Regions from separate parts of the Thalassospira sp. GB04J01 genome, predicted to be linked through region 1. Evidence: predicted binding sites of a transcription regulator. Region 1 holds the regulator's gene; the other holds the start of a gene.
The links. Region 1 encodes PhoB, which activates phosphate uptake and scavenging genes when phosphate is short. Its sites were predicted from a motif close to TNTCATAAAACTGTCA; they were not measured.

Region 2: a site for PhoB is predicted at 1,898-1,913, ahead of AMM48_RS04985 (HAD family phosphatase). Genes of this name have one in related genera too.

What each region holds. Positions count from the first base shown of each region.
Region 1 is NZ_CCDX020000008.1:263,049-275,377, forward strand. It holds partial or broken gene uvrC (excinuclease ABC subunit UvrC) at 1-1,601, opposite strand, end outside; gene folB (dihydroneopterin aldolase) at 2,143-2,628, opposite strand; gene AMM48_RS06400 (SDR family oxidoreductase) at 2,686-3,456, opposite strand; gene AMM48_RS06405 (calcium/sodium antiporter) at 3,551-4,513, opposite strand; gene AMM48_RS06410 (cation:proton antiporter) at 4,823-6,604, shown strand; gene phoB (phosphate regulon transcriptional regulator PhoB) at 6,673-7,371, opposite strand; gene phoU (phosphate signaling complex protein PhoU) at 7,389-8,111, opposite strand; gene pstB (phosphate ABC transporter ATP-binding protein PstB) at 8,135-8,938, opposite strand; gene pstA (phosphate ABC transporter permease PstA) at 8,940-10,289, opposite strand; gene pstC (phosphate ABC transporter permease subunit PstC) at 10,282-11,661, opposite strand; gene AMM48_RS06440 (PstS family phosphate ABC transporter substrate-binding protein) at 11,797-12,329, opposite strand, start outside.
Region 2 is NZ_CCDX020000007.1:65,133-71,204, forward strand. It holds gene AMM48_RS04970 (ABC transporter ATP-binding protein) at 1-40, shown strand, start outside; gene AMM48_RS04975 (ABC transporter permease) at 58-828, shown strand; gene AMM48_RS22485 (dienelactone hydrolase family protein) at 927-1,040, opposite strand; gene AMM48_RS04980 (dienelactone hydrolase family protein) at 1,034-1,750, opposite strand; gene AMM48_RS04985 (HAD family phosphatase) at 1,980-2,594, shown strand; gene AMM48_RS04990 (SRPBCC domain-containing protein) at 2,671-3,147, opposite strand; gene AMM48_RS04995 (HAD-IA family hydrolase) at 3,134-3,832, opposite strand; gene AMM48_RS05000 (hypothetical protein) at 4,046-4,318, shown strand; gene AMM48_RS05005 (RluA family pseudouridine synthase) at 4,428-5,528, opposite strand; gene crcB (fluoride efflux transporter CrcB) at 5,525-5,917, opposite strand; gene AMM48_RS05015 (DUF4823 domain-containing protein) at 6,018-6,072, shown strand, end outside.

The sequences.
Region 1 (12,329 bases):
TCGCGCAGGCGCTGGATGAAGTAAAGGACCGGGTCTTTCATATCAAGACGCACCGGGGCCCTGCCCGGAATGTGCAGCACTTCCTTACCAGCATTACGGTCAACACCCTTGGCAACCCCGACCAGCATGACATCCTCGATGCCGAGGTCTTCAAGCACGGCCTTGGCAACGCCAAGCTGCCCCAAGCCGCCATCAATCAGGCACAGGTCCGGCCATGTGCCGTTTTCGCGGTCCGGGTCATCCTTTTGTGCACGCGCAAAGCGGCGGGTCAGGACTTCGCGCATCATGGCAAAGTCATCGCCAGGTGCAATGTCGCCCTTGATGTTGAATTTCCGATAGGCGTTTTTAATGAAACCTTCTGGCCCGGCCGCAATCATGCCGCCGACCATGTTCGTACCCTGGGTATGGCTGTTATCGTACACTTCGATCCGTTCGGGCGTGTTTTCCAGATCCAGTTTATCGGCCAAATCTTCAAGCAATTTACGCTGGGTCGCACTTTCAGCCATGCGCCGCCCCAAGGCATCCTTGGCATTGGTCAGGGCATGTTCGACCAGCTTGCGCTTACCGCCGCGCTTGGGCACGAGCAATTCGATCTTGCGATCATTGTTCACACCAAGGGCGGTTTGCACCAATTCCTGACCTTCAATCTCGTGCGACAGGAAAATCTGTTTGGGGGCGGGTTTATCGGCATAGAACTGCCCGACAAAGGCCGACAGGATTTCGGGAATTTCAGCCGACTGTTCATGGCGCGGGAAGTACGACCGGTTGCCATAGTTCGAGCCGGATCGGAAAAAGAACACCTGAACGCAGCTTTGCCCGCCTTCGTGATGCAGGGCAATGACGTCGGCCTCTTCGACACCTTCGAGGTTGATGTCCTGATGCGATCTGATTTGGCTGAGTGCACGGATACGGTCGCGGTACATGGCCGCCTGTTCAAAATCCATCTTTTCCGACGCGGCAAGCATGTCAGATTCAAGCTGCTTGACGATATTCTGGCTGCGGCCCGTCAGAAAGTCGCGGCAGATATCAACAAGCCCGTCATAGTCCGGCTTGGAAATCCGGTCCACACATGGGGCCGAGCAGCGTTTGATTTGATAGAGCAAACAGGGGCGCGACCGATTGGAAAACACCGCATCGGTACAGGAGCGCAGCAAAAAGGCGCGCTGCAAATGGTTGATGGTGTTATTAACCGCCCATGCGGAGGCAAACGGGCCAAAGCAACTGCCGTCCTTGGCGCGCGCCCCGCGGTGTTTCACGATGCGCGGATAGTCATGGAGCTCGGTGATCAGGATATAGGGGAAGCTTTTGTCGTCGCGCAGCAGGATGTTGTAGCGCGGCTTGAGTTTCTTGATCAGGTTGGATTCAAGAAGAAGCGCCTCGGCCTCGGTATGGGTGGTGATGATTTCCATCCGCACCGTCTGGGCGATCATCCGGGCGATGCGCAGCGGCACCTGCATGATACGGGTATAGGACACCACCCGTTTTTTAAGGTTCTTGGCCTTGCCGACGTAAAGAACGCGATCCTTGTCATCAAGCATGCGGTAAACGCCCGCCGATCCCGGCATGGTTTTAAGCGCATTCTTGATCGCCTCGACACCCCGTGCGGCCCCACCTTCGAGCGTGTCACCATCAAGCGACAATCCGATTTCCCGTTTCGGGGCGTCATCCCCGCCGGGCATGTCGGAGGAAACAGGTGGCTTCATCAAGGGTCTCCGAAGTCAGGAAAATACATCCAAAGTTGTGACGGCTGTCACAGTTCGTCAGGCGTTTCGAACATAGCCGAAAAGATTAACATCGCAACAGGCACAGAGGGAATCGCCCCGGAAAAAAGATGTCCACCAAGACTGTGGATAACTATGTGGGTAATGCGGGGGCTATTGTCTGCACCCCTTGAGAGTCTTAACGTTCTATGAAGTGCCCAAATATTGGGCAAATCAACTAAGTATTTGTTTTAAAACAATAAAAAAACTGTCAACCTGAAATCATTCGGTAATAGAGTCGTAAAAAATGAATATTTCCCTTTGATTCCAACCTGCCAAATGCTTGTGCATAAGGACAAACACGATTCGCCCTAGAGGAATCACAGAGTCCCATGGTCGCAGTTTGTGAAAAAGTAAATTTTTTGCCTGATCGGGACGATAATCAACGGGTGATATTGTGCCGTTCGATTTCGACACCGACCGCGCTGACGTCTTCAAAGACGTCGAGCTTTTCAACCCGAACGATCACCTTGCGCACGCGTCTGTCGGCAAGACACATGTCGGCCAGTTTTTCCCCAAGTGTTTCCACAAGGTTCACATGACCATCCTGACAAATACGTCGGGTACCAACGACAAGATCTTCGTAGCTCAGAACGGTGGAAATATCATCATTCTGCACCCCGTCGCCTTCGAGTACTGCCAGATCAAGGTTGATCCGCACACGTTGGGGGGCTTCCTTTTCGTGATCATAGACCCCGATCGAGGTATGCATCACCATATCGCGCACAAAGACGCGGCGCAGGCTGACCGCCAAGTCTGTATCGGGCACGTCTGTGCCCGGCAAGTCCGTTTGGCGGAGGTCCGTATGGGACAAATCCGCAAAGGGCAACGTGGTAATCTTGGCGTCCTGTTTGAGGCCTGCGGTCATATTTCCGGTCTTCCTTGTGCTGCTATCTGCGGCCAGATGTCAGATCCGCATCCGACATCATTCTTCTGGCGTGTCATCGTCGCCACTGGGCGCCCAATCAAGATGCTGCCCGCCGTCAAGGGCTAACATTTGCCCGGTGATGGCCGGCGCGGCAAGGAAAAATCGAACCGCGTCGCAAATCTCTTGCGGGTTTGTCCCAACTTTCAGGGGTGTTTTCGCACATTGCTGATCGAAAACTTCCTGTGTTTGTCGGGTGCTAGGCAATGCCGGGCCCGGTCCGATGGCATTGACACGTATTTTTGGTGCCAAGGCCAGTGCCATGGTCTGGGTCAAGGTCCAAAGACCTGCTTTAGACAGGGTATAGGTCATGAAATGCGGATTAAGATTCCACACCCGTTGATCAATCATATTGATGATCAGGCCCTGACAATCGTCTGGCAGGCGTTTGGCAAATTGCTGACTTAGGACAAAGGGTGCGCGCAGGTTGGCTTCCATATGAAGGTCCCATCCTTCGCGCGTTGCACTTTTGACGTCATCATATTCAAAGGTCGATGCGTTATTGATCAGAATGCCAATCGGACCAAGGGCGGCCTTGGCTTCGCGCAGGATGCGATGGGTATCATCCTCGTTGGAAAGATCAGCAGAGATCACGCAGGTGCGTCGCCCAAGGGCGCGGATTTCATCGGCCAGATGTTCGGCATCTTTGCGCGAATGATGGCAATGCAGCGCAATGTCATAGCCGTTGTTCGCCAGATCAAGTGCGAGTGCGCGACCAATGCGTTTGGCGGCCCCGGTAATCAATACTGTTTTTGGCACATGATCCGTCATTCTGGCATCGCCCCGTTATGTCACATCAAACTTCATGGCATCGTTATTTTGCATCAGATGTTTTTGGGGGCCAATACCGCACCCCACCCATCTTTTACGCCGCGACCAGCTGGAAGACATAGACAAAATAGGCGATCACGAAAACCACACCGGCACTGCGCGACAGTTTGCGGAACGCAAAAGTCACCAGCAAAAGCGCAACCGTCACCGCCAGCATGATCCAAAGGTCAGACGCCAGGATTTGAGCCGGAACCGGTATCGGCGTGATCAGCGAAACGCCGCCAATGATCACCAGAAGGTTCAACAGGTTTGAGCCAAACACATTGCCAAGCGCAACATCGGAATGTCCGCGGAATGCGGCAACCATGGAGGCGGCAAGTTCGGGCAAGGATGTGCCAAAAGCCACAAGGGTTAGGCCAATTACCGCCTCGGAGACACCAAACTCACGGGCGACCGTCACACCACCATCGACCAGCCATTCCGCGCCAAACATCAAGGCGACAATCCCGATCACGGTTGCAATGATCGGCTTGAACCAGCCTGAGGGCACCTCGCCGACTTCATCGACCTCTTCTTCGTGCAGGTTACTGGCGTGGCTAGGCATGTTTTTGTCGTGCTTATAGGTGAAGTACCAGATCGCGACCAACACACACAGCATCACCGCCCCGGCCCAGCGTTCAATCACGCCAAACATGCACAGCCCGATAAACAAGAGCGTGCCCAGCAACATCGCCCCACCATCGCGCACAACCGTTACACGGCCTGCTGCAATAGGTTTAAGCAAGGCCACGGCCCCCAGGATCAGCAATATATTGGCGATATTTGATCCAACCACATTCCCCATCGCGATATCGGCAGTACCTTTGAGCGATGCGTTCAGCGATACAACAAATTCCGGCGCGGACGTGCCCGCCGCCACGATGGTCAAGCCGACAATAACCTTGGACACCCCCATCAAAAGGGCAAGGCCAACAGCCCCCCGAACGATGAATTCGCCACCCGCGGTCAAAAGGACAAGACCGGCGATAATCTGAATATAAGGGATCAACTGTTCCAAGATGTGTTTGCTCGTATTGATTATATCGTTAATTCAGGCCCAACCGGTAATTCAGGCCCATCCAATTCAGGCCCATCTGGGCCCGCGGAACATGGCATTCCGCAAGATGAATGGCAAGTCATCAGGACATGACAATTGTCACAACAATCACGTCCCCATGCATCAAAGCCATCAATGTCACGCATTCTGCTGTTGTGCGGGGGCTGCCGCCTGTCGATCAGATTTCCATGAGACGGGCGGGGTTATTTTCGTTATTCTAGTATTCTTGGTAATTTCAAATATTTAACCGCGTGTTGGGCCAATCAAACCATGCATCACGGCGTTCTGTTCGAGTTATTCCTGATCCTGACGGCGGCGGTGATCGCCGTGCCGCTTGCCCATAGGTTGCGGGCAAATTCCATCATCGGATTTCTGATTGGCGGTTTTTGCATCGGCCCGTTCGGGTTCGGACTGATCAATGAGCGTCAGGACATTGCGACGGTTGCCGAACTTGGCGTTGTGTTTTTGTTGTTCATGATCGGGCTTGAGCTGTCGCGCGAACGTCTGCGCGTGATTGGCGGGCGGTTTGCCGTGCTTGGCCTGTTCCAAATTGGCGTCTCGATGGCGGTGCTGTTTGCCGGGTTGGCCGTCCTTGGCTTTAGCGTGCCCAGTGCCGTGGTGATTGCCGGCGCGTTGGCCTTATCATCGACCGCGATCATTTTAAAACAGCTTTCCGACGATAGGCAGCTCCATACAAAGTTTGGGAGGGCCGCCCTTGCCATTTTGCTGATACAGGATGTGGCGGTTGGTCCGTTCCTGATCATGGTGCAGGCCGCAGGGGATGCTGGAACCGAAACCAGCCCATGGGTCAGCATTCTGACCGGGATTGGGGCGGTTTGTGTTTTATTGCTGGTCGGGCGCTATTTGTTGCCGCGCCTGTTTCGCTATATCGCGCTTCTTAAGAACCCGGAACTGTTTGCCATTGGCACATTGTTTGTTGTTCTGGCCGCCAGCACGCTGACCGAAGTTGCCGGACTTTCGATGGCACTTGGCGCCTTTATCGCCGGTGTGATGCTGGCTGAGACCGAATTTCGCCATCAGATTGAGGCCGACATCACCCCGTTTCGCGGTGTTTTCCTGTCGCTGTTTTTCATGTCGGTGGGCATGTCGGTCAATGCCGATATTGTGTTTACCCAGTTTGGCACCATTGTCATTTGGCTGATTGCGCTGATTGGCACGAAAACGGGCCTTCTGTTTGTTCTGGCATTGATGGCCCGCTTTGAAAAAGGGTCGGCGTTGCGTGTTGGCATGAGTTTGGCCGCCGGCGGCGAGTTTGCCTTTGTCATGCTGGCACTGGCCGCACAAAATGGCGCGATTGCGCCAGATCTTGTCGCGGTGATGATCCCGGTGGTTGCCCTTTCGATGGCGTTGACCCCGACATTGATGACCATCGGGCAACGCATTGAAGAAAAGCTCCATCCCAAAGAAGACGACCAGCTTGGCCCGATTGAAGCCGAAACCGAGGGGCTCCAGCAGCATGTTCTGGTCATCGGGTGCGGACGTGTTGGTCGGGTTTTGGCGAGATTGTTAAAAACCCGCAACATTCCCTATGTGGTTCTTGATAGCGATGCACTACAGGTTTCACGCGGGCGGGCCGAAGGATTACCGGTGTATTTTGCCGATGGGTCACGACCGGAAACATTCCGGGCTGCGCACACAGACGAAGCAAAAATTGCGGTCGTTGCATTGGGAAACCCGCATGCGACCGAAAAAGCCGTTGCCCTGCTCCGTCATTACTATCCGCATTTGAAAATCTTTGCCCGCGCACAGGACATTACCCATATCGGGCCGCTGTCGCGCAGTGGGGCGGATGCGGCCATTCCCGAGGTGCTTGAAACCGGGTTGCGGCTTTCAGATCATGTGTTGGCGGCCTGCGATGTGCCGCAAGAAGAAATTGATGCCGAAATCGCCAAGTTCCGACGTGCTGACATGTTGCTGATGAATGAGCTGGCCCCGCGTACGCAGCGCCGCAAGGCCGAAGCGGCAGGCTCGGCTAAGCCTGCGTCTGGCTCTGGCCCCAAAACACCAAAAGCCAAAAAAGACGGCAAATAAACCAAAACCCCCACGCAAAACGCGATGGGGGTTTCTATCTTCAGGTCGCCAAAACAGGTTTGGGTGAACTACGCAGCGGTTTCTGAGTCCAGTGCATAGCCCGCCGCACGCACGGTGCGGATGATGTCGCGGGTCCCTTTGACGTCATTAAGCGCCTTACGCAGACGGCGGATATGGACATCAACTGTGCGGGTTTCGACATAAATGTTCGGGCCCCAGACCGCGTTAAGCAGTTGTTCGCGTGAGAAAACCCGGCCCGGATGCTCAAGGAAATAGCGCAGCAGACGGAATTCCGTCGGACCCAGATGGATGGCCTTGCCATTGCGGCTGACACGGTGGGCGGCGAGATCCATTTCGATATCGGAATAGATCAACTGCCCTTGTGGTTGCGCCGGACCGGACCGGCGCAACAGCGCACGAATACGGGCCAGCAATTCGCCAATGGCAAACGGCTTGGTGACATAATCATCGGCCCCGGTATCAAGGCCGCGAATGCGATCGCCTTCTTCACCGCGCGCGGTCACCATGATCACCGGCACATCGCGGCTTTCAGGTTTACGGCGGATCTGACGGCAGACCTCAATCCCCGACATGACCGGCAACATCCAGTCCAAAAGAACCAGATCAACATGGGTTTCGGCCATGATTTTCAACGCTTCGTCACCGTCCCCGGCTTCGACAACCTGCATCCCCTCGCGTTCGAGGTTGTAGCGCAACATGGTCACGATTGCGGCTTCGTCCTCGACGATTAGAACCGTTGGGTCCATCTTCCTATGCTCCAGTGTCACTCATTCGGTTCGACAACAGCAAAGTTTGCTGCATCGTTTTTTGGCCGACCATCTGTCGGCAGGTCTTCGCCTTTGATCCGATAGTAAATCGTCTCGGCGATATTGGTCGCATGGTCGCCAATCCGTTCAATGTTTTTGGCAATGAACAGCATGTGCGTCGATGCGGTAATGTTACGCGGGTCTTCCATCATGTAGGTCAGCAATTCGCGGAACAGCGAATTGTACATGTCATCGACTTCCTGATCGCGGGCCCAGACACGCTGTGCCTTTTCCGCATCGCCTTCGATATAGGCGTCAAGAACGTCCTTGATGATTTCCTGTGCCAGACGCGCCATGTTCGGGATGACCTGAACCGGGCGGATCGGCGGGATCTGATTAAGGACCTGGGCGCGCTTGGCGATGTTTTTCGCAAGATCGCCAATTCGTTCCAGATCGTTTGACAGCTTCAGGGTTGTCACCACCTGACGCAGATCGTCTGCCATCGGCTGACGCAGGGCCAGCAGACGGACAGCAAAATCCTGAACTTCCTGTTCAAGCATATCAATACGATGATCGGAAATAATGACCTTTTCAGCCAGTTCCGAATCGCGTTTGACAATGGAGCGGATTGCAGAGATCAGCTGGCTTTCCGCAAGCCCGCCCATCTGCGAGATGATGTTGTTCAGACGGGTCAGTTCCTCGTCGAACGAACTCACGATATGTGTTTTGTCGTCAGCCATTTAAATCGCTCTCCTGCGGGCGCTTAACCGAAGCGGCCGGTGATGTAACCCTTGGTGCGTTCGTCTTTTGGGTTGGTGAAAATCTGATCGGTTTCCCCAACTTCAACCAACTTTCCAAGATGGAAGAAAGCCGTGCGTTGCGACACACGTGCAGCCTGCTGCATGGAGTGGGTCACAATCACGATCGTGTAGTTCGAACGCAATTCATCAATCAATTCTTCGACCTTGGCAGTCGCAATCGGATCAAGTGCCGAGCACGGCTCATCCATCAGGATGACTTCCGGGCTGACGGCAACCGCGCGTGCAATGCACAGGCGCTGTTGCTGACCACCGGAAAGTCCGGTTGCCGGCGACTGAAGACGATCTTTGACTTCCTTAAGCAAGCCCGCACGTTCGAGCGAGGTCATGACGATTTGATCAAGCTCATCGCGCGAATTGACCAACCCATGGATCCGCGGGCCATAGGCCACATTGTCATAGATGGTTTTCGGGAACGGGTTTGGTTTCTGAAACACCATCCCGATGCGCGCGCGCAGCTGAACAACGTCGATGCGTTTGTCATAGATGTCGCGGCCATCAAGGGTGACTTCGCCTTTGATGGTAACACCGTCAATCGTATCGTTCATGCGGTTCATGCAGCGCAGGAACGTTGATTTACCACAGCCCGACGGGCCGATCAGAGCGGTGACCTGACGTTCGACGATATCAAGATTGACATCAAACAGCGCCTGATTGTCGCCATAGGAAAGATTAAGGTCACGTGCCGTCATTTTTGGGCTTGCGACGGACGGCTGTGCCGTCATTGCGCTTTGAGATACAACAGCCATTTTACCACTTCCGTTCAAATTTCTTGCGCAGATACACGGCAAATCCGTTCATCAGAACCAGGAAAGCCAGCAACACCATAATCGCCGCCGAGGTTTTCTCGACAAAGGCACGTTCCGGGCTATCGGCCCAGAGATAGATTTGCACCGGCAGAACCGTGGCCGGGTCCAGCGCCCCGCCCGGGATATCGACAATAAAAGCAACCATGCCGATCATCAAAAGCGGTGCGGTTTCACCAAGAGCCTGCGCCATGCCAATGATCGTCCCGGTCAGGATGCCCGGCATTGCCAATGGCAACACATGATGGGTGACAGTCTGAACCGGGGAAGCACCAAGGCCAAGGGCGGCCTGACGGATAGACGGCGGCACCGCCTTGATCGCGGCACGCGAGGCAATAATAATCGTCGGCAATGTCATCAGCGCCAGCGTCAAGCCACCGACAACCGGGGCGGAACGCGGCAGATGCATGACATTGAGGTAAACCTCAAGACCGAGCAAACCAAACACAATCGACGGCACGGCAGCGAGGTTGTTGATATTGACCTCGACAATCGTGGTGAAGCGATTTTTCGGTGCGAATTCTTCCAAATAAACCGCCGCAAACACCCCGATCGGGAAGGAAAGGGCCAAGGTCACCATCAGGGTATAGAGCGAGCCAACAGCCGCCCCCCAGATGCCTGCCAGTTCCGGTTCACGGGAATCGCCATTGGTAAAGAAACGGCTGTGGAACTGTTTTTCCACCGCACCGTCCGATTTCAAGCTGTCGTACCAGGCGATTTCCTCGTCATTGAGACGACGGCTGCCTTCGTCAACATCGGCACTGATGTAGCCTTTGTTGAGCATGTCAAAATCATCGCCGGAAATCAGCCAGACCTTACGGGTTTGACCGATCAGACCGGGGTTTTCCATCACACGTTCGCGCAGGTCATAAGATGCCCCGCCCGAAACAATTGCGTATAGATCACGTTTTGCCTGACGCGATGTGACGTCGGGGAACCGGTCACGCAGGGCCTGTTTGATCAGGCCGTCAAAGTTGGCCTTGCCGATCACCGCAGGATCACCGGTGCCGTCAGGATCAATCTCGGCGGCGTCAAAGGTCACTTCAAGCTGGACATAGGTCTGGAAAAAGGCGGTGTAGCCTTTGGACCCAATCGACCCGGCCAGAACAAACAATGCCAGAAGCGCAAGCGCGATTGCGCTCAGGCCATAAATTTTAAAGCGGCGTTCTGCGGCGTAACGTTTTTTGATGTTACGGGCAATTTTCGGGCTGTCCCAGTCAACCGGCTTGTGCAGATTGTCCGAGATTACCTTGGCCGCGGCTCTATCTTCCATAAGAGATGCCATATCAGTCATATTTCTCGCGATACTTCTGAACAACCTTAAGGGCAAATACGTTCAAGCCCAAGGTGACAAGGAAAAGAACCAGCCCCAACGCAAAGGCCGACAGGGTTTTTGCACTGTCAAACTCCTGATCGCCGACCAACAGTGTGACGATCTGAACCGTTACCGTGGTTACCGCCTGTAGCGGGTTGACCGTCATGTTCGCGGCAAGCCCTGCGGCCATCACCACAATCATGGTTTCACCAATCGCACGCGACACCGCCAGAAGAACCGCACCAACAATACCGGGCAAGGCTGCGGGGAAAATCACGTGACGGATGGTTTCCGATTTTGTCGCACCAAGCCCATATGACCCATCGCGAAGCGATTGTGGCACCTGCGACATCACGTCATCAGACAGCGAGGAGACGAACGGAATGATCATGACGCCCATCACAAGACCGGCAGCAAGCGCACTTTCCGAACTGACATCCAGACCAAGGATCGCGCCATTGTCGCGCAGGAACGGGGCAACGGTCAGGGCAGCAAAGAAGCCATAGACAACCGTCGGAACGCCTGCGAGAATTTCAAGGGCTGGTTTGGCCACCGCACGGAATTTCGAGGAAGCATATTCACCCATGTAAATGGCCGAAAACAGACCAACCGGTACTGCCACCGCCATCGCAATCAGGGTAATCAGCAACGTCCCGACAAACAGCGGGATGGCGCCAAAGGCCCCGTCCGATGCAACCTGATCCGCACGGATCGCGGTTTGCGGGCTCCATTCAAGGCCGAACAGAAACTCAAGCGGGCTGACTTTGCTAAAGAAATGTATCGCTTCGAACATAAGCGAAAAGACAATTCCCACCGTTGAGAGGATCGCAATCGCCGAACAGGTGATCATGATCCAGCGTGAAATACGCTCAACGTTGTTGCGTGCACGCATGTCGGGATCAATCTTGCGATAGGACAACGCAATCCCGGTCGTGGCAACCGCAAGCATCACAACAACCAGTGCCGCATTGGCAATGGTTTGCAAATTTGCCAGACGCCGCCCGGCGTCAATGATTTCGGGCGAGACGGACAAATGTTGTCCGTTGCCCTCTGCAATCAGTGAAATGCTGTTAAGGGCAAGCGAGAGCTGCCCGGTGTTGCTCGTGATTTCGGCTGGTAGATCCGAGACAATCATCGCTTCGATGATCGATCCCTGAAAAACATACCAGACAACCACCAGCAACAATGCAGGAAGACCACACCACAAAGCGACATACATGCCGTAATGGGCGGGCAAGGAATGAAGGTTACTGTACCGACCGCCCGAAAGGGCAATCGCCCGCTGACGCCCGAAATAAAAGGACAGCGCACAAAGTGCGGCAACCGCGAGCAACAGGAAAGACAGGGACATTACTTTAAATCCGTTTGCCAGGTGGGCCTGCAGAAATCACATCGAAAGGCCAATAGGACAAAAACAATAAATTAATCAAGCCTGGAAACAAAGAAACCGATGGCGACCCATGCCGCCACCGGTTGAAGTATCACGTTACATGCTCAGCGGCGAAAGATTCATCGCAGCGTTACGAACTGTTTCACGCTCTTTTGCATCCATCGGGATCAGACCACGATCAGCAAGGTAACCTTCGTCACCCCAAGCTTTGTCCGCGGTGAACTCAGCCAGGTATTCTTCAATACCCGGGATGGTGCCGACGTGTGCGTTCTTTACGTAGAAGTAAAGCGAACGCGAAACCGGGTAATCACCAGCAGAGATTGCTTCGAAGGTCGGTGATACGCCATTGATCATCGAACCCTGAAGTTTGTCGCCATTCTGGTCGAGGAAGGAGAAACCAAAGATGCCAAGTGCGTCTTTGTTGGCTTCAAGCTTCTGAACGATCAGGTTGTCGTTTTCGCCAGCTTCAACGTAGGCACCGTCTTCACGAACGCCAGCGCAAACAGCTTTGTGCTGATCAGAGTTGCTCTCTTTAAGAGCAGCAATGGCTGGGAATTCGTCGCAAGCTTCTTCAAGTACCAGCTCGGTGAAAGCATCACGGGTACCGGAGGTCGGCGGCGGGCCGAGAA
Region 2 (6,072 bases), on a different contig from region 1:
CGAATTACGCAGTCACATCCGTGACGTGCGCGCAGCATAGAAAGGCGGGCAGATATCATGAACAAGAAACTCAACCTGCGCAAAGCCTCCCCTTGGCTCAGTGCCATCAGCCTGTTTGTTTTGTGGGAACTGATCGTTCGCATTTTCAACATCCCGCCCTATGTGCTGCCCACCCCGTCCGAAAGCATCATTGTCGGCTGGCAATTCCATGAAGCGATCTGGATGCATGCGACCCACACGCTTTATACAACACTGGTGGGCTTTGCCATTGCTGTCGTGTTTGGCGTGGTGCTTGGTGCACTGGTAGGATCCAGCCGAACGATTTATGACGCGGCGAACCCGCTTCTGGTCGGGTTTAACTCGGTGCCGAAGGTGGCACTGGTGCCGGTTCTGGTCATGTGGTTTGGTATTGGCACGGTGCCGGCCATCATCACCGCATTCATGATTTCGTTCTTCCCGATTGTGGTCAATGTCGCGACCGGGCTTGCCACCCTTGAACCGGAATTGCGCGATGTGTTGCGATCACTCGGTGCAACCCGAAAAGACATTCTGATCAAGGTCGGCTTCCCGCGTGCCATGCCGTATTTCTTTGCCTCGTTGAAGGTTGCGATCACGCTGGCCTTTGTCGGATCGGTGATTTCCGAAACCGTGGCATCGAACGTTGGTGTTGGCTATTTGATGCTGTCGGCATCGTCGAAATTCAACATGCCGTTGGTATTTGCCGGGCTTCTGGTGATCGCGGTGATGGGGATTGCGATGTATGAAATCTTTAACGTCATCGAACGCCGGTCAACCAAATGGGCCAACCGCGCCAATCCGACGAATTGATAAAATTTAGGGCCTGAACCCAATCATTATACAAATATAAAGGCCGGGTTTGACCCGGCCTTTATACGTTATACCATTTGTCGCAAAGCACCCGCAGCCTAGCCCAGATGATAATCAAAGAACGCCTGTGTGCGCGTCCATGCCAGTTGGGCATCCTCGGCGTCATAGCGCCCGCCCGTCGGATTGGCAAAGGCATGATCGGCATCTACCAATAGAATTTATACAGCGATTTACCCGCCGTTTTGAGCGACTGTTCAAACCCCTCGACCATTTCCTTGTTGATCGATTTATCAAGCTTTCCGAAATGGCCCATCAGCGGTGCGTTCAAGGTCGCAACCTGTTCGGGGGTTTTGTTGACATTGCCGTAATAGATCACAGCCGCATCAACATCGGTGGCAAGCGCGGTATTAAGCGACCAGCCGCCGCCAAAGCACCAACCGACCGAACCAACTTTGCCCGTTGAGTCCTTGTGGTTTTTCAAAAACTCGACCGAGGACTGCAATTTGCGGGTAGCAGCAACCGGGTCCATCCCAGACATCAAGGCACGTGCGCCATCGGGTGTGGTCGCAGGTGGTTCACCATATAAATCAACCGCAAGCGCGATATAGCCCTGCTTGGCATATTCGGCTGCCACGGCACGAATATGATCATTAAGCCCCCACCATTCATGGATCAGAATAATGGTTGGTGCCGGCAAGGTCGCTGGCATGGCGATTTCGGCCACCATTTTTGCGCCTTCGGGTGTGGTGATGGTGACTTTATCAAGCATGGCCCCTTGCGCGTGGGCCAGAACAGGGTCGGCCAAAACAATCGCAAGCGGCAGGGCAACCGCCCCTTTTAAAAACAATCGACGCTGTTCATCTGTTGCCTTGGGTGGTGGTCCAAGATGCTCGTGTGAGCCACATCCATCAAGCGTACACATATTCAAGCCTCCTTTGATGACAGTTTCTTACGGTGCAATCATTCGCGATGACCGGGGGCATAGGCAAATCACACTCCCGTCATCGGCGCCATAATGTGTTGACCTGCTTTGATACGGACAGTCGGGCACCTTCGATCAATGCAACATTTTCAACAAACTGCCGCTTGCGGTTCGCCCCATCACCTGATTTAACCTCAGACCATCGAGCCCCCCGCAAGCAGGAGTATCCATGCGCGAAATTGAAACCGTACTGTTTGATCTTGGCGGCGTTCTTGTTGATTGGGACCCGCGCCATTTATATCGCAAGATCTTTGACGATCCGGCAGACATGGAACATTTCCTAAGCGAGATCTGCCATCCGCACTGGAACTTCCTGCATGACAAGGGTGCGCTTAGCTTTGCCAAGTCGATCCCTGATTTGCAGCACCGCCATCCCGATCATGCCGATCAGATTGCCGCATGGTGGGATCGTTGGCCGGAAATGCTTAAGGGCCAGATTGACCGCACGGTTCACATCCTTGAAGATTTGAAATCACGCGGCAATGTCCGCCTGTTTGCCCTGACCAACTGGTCGGCGGAAACATGGCCTTTCGCGGTCGAACGGTTTGAGTTTCTCAATCACTTCGAAGGTATTCTGGTGTCTGGCGAGGAAAAGCTCGCCAAACCTGATCCGCGCATTTTTGAGCTGACATGCGCGCGGTTCAAACTCAACCCGCGCGAAACCCTGTTTATTGATGACAGCGAAAAGAACATCCAGCAAGCGCGTGAAATGGGCTTTATGACCCATTGGTTCAATGATCCGGTCAAACTGCGCCGTGAAATGATCGAAGATCGGCTTGTTTAAAATTTGCACCCGACATGACAAAGGGCACCTTTAAAAAAAGAGGTGCCCTTTTACGTATCTGGCGCATAGGTCTGTTTTAGCCGCGTTTTTCCCGCAGATACTTGGCAAAGCATTCGCCAAAGGCATATTCCCAGCCCGCAACATATCCTTTGCGCAGGGCCGGTGCGATATCGCCAACGTTATGCCAGTCCTTGTGCTCCAACCGGATCACACAGCGACCAAAATCATTCATGTCAAAGGACACCGCGACACGGGTATAATCCCCGGCATTCCAGCCCGGATGCCAAGTAAAGGCAAGATGTTCGCCCGGCTGCCAGATTTCGACATGACCCCATGAAATGTTTTCACGTCCGCGCGCACGTTCGACAATCGCACCGCCAAGACCGGGATGCATATCAACCGCAATGCAGTCTTTCTTGGACAGCGAATGGCTATCGGTTGGCCACCACTGCCCAAATTCAGCGGTGAAGGCCTCAAACGCGTGATCGGGATCAACTGCCACGGTCAGTTCAAAGTTAATCGGTCCGAGTTCCGGGTTTTTAAGCGGCGTCACAATCAATTTCCCAAATACGATCCAGCACGGACGGCAGCTCATCAAAATGGCGGATGACCGCATGTGCGCCCGACGCCATCAGGGTTTCAATATCATGATAGCCCCATGCAACGCCAATGGCGATCATGCCCGCCGCACGACCCATTTCAATATCATAGCTGGTATCACCGACAATCACCGCATTGGGCGCATCAGCCCCGGCTTCATCAAGGGCAGCCATCAACATTGATGGATGGGGCTTGGACGGATGATTGTCGCACGTCTGTAAGGTAACAAACCGGCCATCAAGTTCATTGCGCGCCAAGACCGCATCAAGACCGCGCCGGGCCTTGCCGGTGGCAACACCCAACAACCATTGGCGGCGATCCAGTTCGCTCAGGACCTCGCGCACGCCGGGGAATAGCGGTTCGTGGAAATCAGGTGTCTGACGCAGGGTAAAGAACGCATCCTTGTAGGCCGCCGTCACCGCATTAATCACCTCGTCGGTAACGCGGCGCGGTGCGGCAAGTTTGGCAATGGCTTCTGGCAGGCTCAGACCAATGATGGTGCGGGTATTTTCCAGTCCCGGGCAATCAAGCCCATGCTGGGCAAAGGCATGGTCCATGCAGTGTGCAATCGCATGCTGGCTATCGACCAGAGTCCCATCACAATCAAATACAACAAGTCTAAGCGGGTCATTCGCCATGAGGCATCATCCATCATCATTTTGTATGGCCGCAGACTAGTCGATACCGCCCCAAAGATCGAGTCCCGTAGAGATGCAAATCAGATGCATTTTTTGCTCTGCGGGAAGCATTGGAAACCACTGGTGAATTTCGGATCGCTTTTGAACGCCCTTAACGCGCGCTATACTGCTTTTCTGGCTATCGACAGTATCTGATAACAGCGGAGACAGAAGATGCTCACGCTTAGGGACTGCATAGATTTCAGCGACCTTCGAGAGGAGGAAATACTCGCCATAGCCGAATGTGAGCATATCCCAATTCTAACCGCCCTTGAGGAAGGCGAAAGCATGGTGCACACACCACGTGGCCGCAAACGCATCGCGGTCATGATCAAAAGCCAGGCCGTTATTTGTGAACGCACTGGAAACACCGTGCATGCACGGCACCTTCGTCGCGTTCATGACGCCTTTGTCGGGCGTTTCGGCAAATCTGCGAGGCACCATTAACCAAGACGACCAATGTCATTACAACGCCTTTTGGTATTGACCTCTGACAGGGACGAAAAAGCCGACGCAGTGCGTCGGCTTTTCGCATTTTACCCAAAAATCTTCTGACTTATCTTTTACGCAGCCGCGACGGTTTTGCCTTGGGTTTTGGCTTTTCTTCCTTTTCCCGGTGGATTTCCGGGGTGAGGAATTTGGTTGGTGTTTTCGGATCGAAGTTAAGCGCCTTAAGGCTTGTGGCAAAATGTTCTGACACCGGTGCTTCGATCACAACCCGGTGGCCTGTCACCGGATGAGGGAAATCAATCGCACGCGCATGCAGATGCATCTGGTTGGACATGCCATCAATGAAGGCCTTCGCCCCACCGTATTTACCATCGCCCAAGATCGGGCATTCCATGGCCTCACAATGGGCGCGCAACTGGTGCGTACGTCCGGTCAAAGGCGACAGCGCCAACCAAGCCGCACGGCGTCCGGCACGGTGAAGCTGACGATAGACCGTCTGTGCGGATTTACCCTGCTTCTCGTCGATGACCATCTTTTCGCCGCCCTTACCGGCAAGCTTTGCCAGTGGTGCGTCAATCAGGCCTTCGCGCTCAACCGGGGCGCCGGTGACAATCGCCCAATACAGTTTCCTGGTTGATTTGTCCTTGAACGCCTTGGTCAGGGCATGGGCCGCCGACGATGACCGCGCGAGCAGAAGGACACCACTGGTATCCTTATCGAGCCGGTGAACCAGTTTCGGGCGTTCCTTGCTGTCGAGTTTTAGCGCATCCAGCATGCCATCAACGTGAATGGACGTATTGGTCCCGCCCTGCACGGCCAGACCGGCGGGTTTATTGATGGCCAGCACAACTTCGTCATAGAAAATGACGGAATCGCGCAAAGCTTGAAGTTCTGCTTCGCTGGCATTGGATTTTGCCGGGCCGTCGTGCTTGCGCTGTGGACCTTCGGACGCACTATAGTCGCCGTCTTTGGTCCATGGCTCCGAACCGCCACCCGACATCACGGGAACCGGCGGCACACGAATTTCCTGACCCGGTTCAACACGCTGGTTGGCCTTGGCACGTTTGCCATCAACACGGATTTGACCGCCGCGCAGAAACTTTTGAACCTGTCCGAATGTAAATTCAGGACAGTTGCGCTTAAACCAGCGATCAAGCCGAATGTCGGCGTCGTCGGCCTTGACCTTGCGCAGAGTGACACCACTCATTGCAGAATACCCCTTACCAGCGCGATTGCGCCAAACAGCGCGGAAATGCCAACCACCACAGAGACAATAATATAAAGGGCCGTCAACCCCAGATTGCCCCGTTCATATAGGGTCGCAACATCCAGCGAAAAAGTCGAAAAGGTTGTAAATGCCCCTAAGAACCCGGTGACAAGCAGCGCACGCATTTCCGGCGAAAGCGATAGCTTAAGCGCAGAAATCTCAATCAGTGCCCCCATCAGGAACGAGCCGACGATATTAACCGTCAAGGTTCCCCAGGGAAAGCCGCCGCCCATGATCGAGCCCATCATAACCGACACACTGTGACGTGCGACAGCACCAATGGCCCCGCCCAAGGCAATCGAAGCGATAAACAACGGTGAAAATTGCATGGCGCGGAACCTATTCCCTCAAAGATCAAAAGTCACGTGTGAAAACATCATAGGCCCAAGGCGATAATAAACACTGTAAAAATGGTTGAATTTCAGAACCTTGCCCAACATTAAACTTTTGCATATTATGATTTTACTTATTCATCTCAAAATAG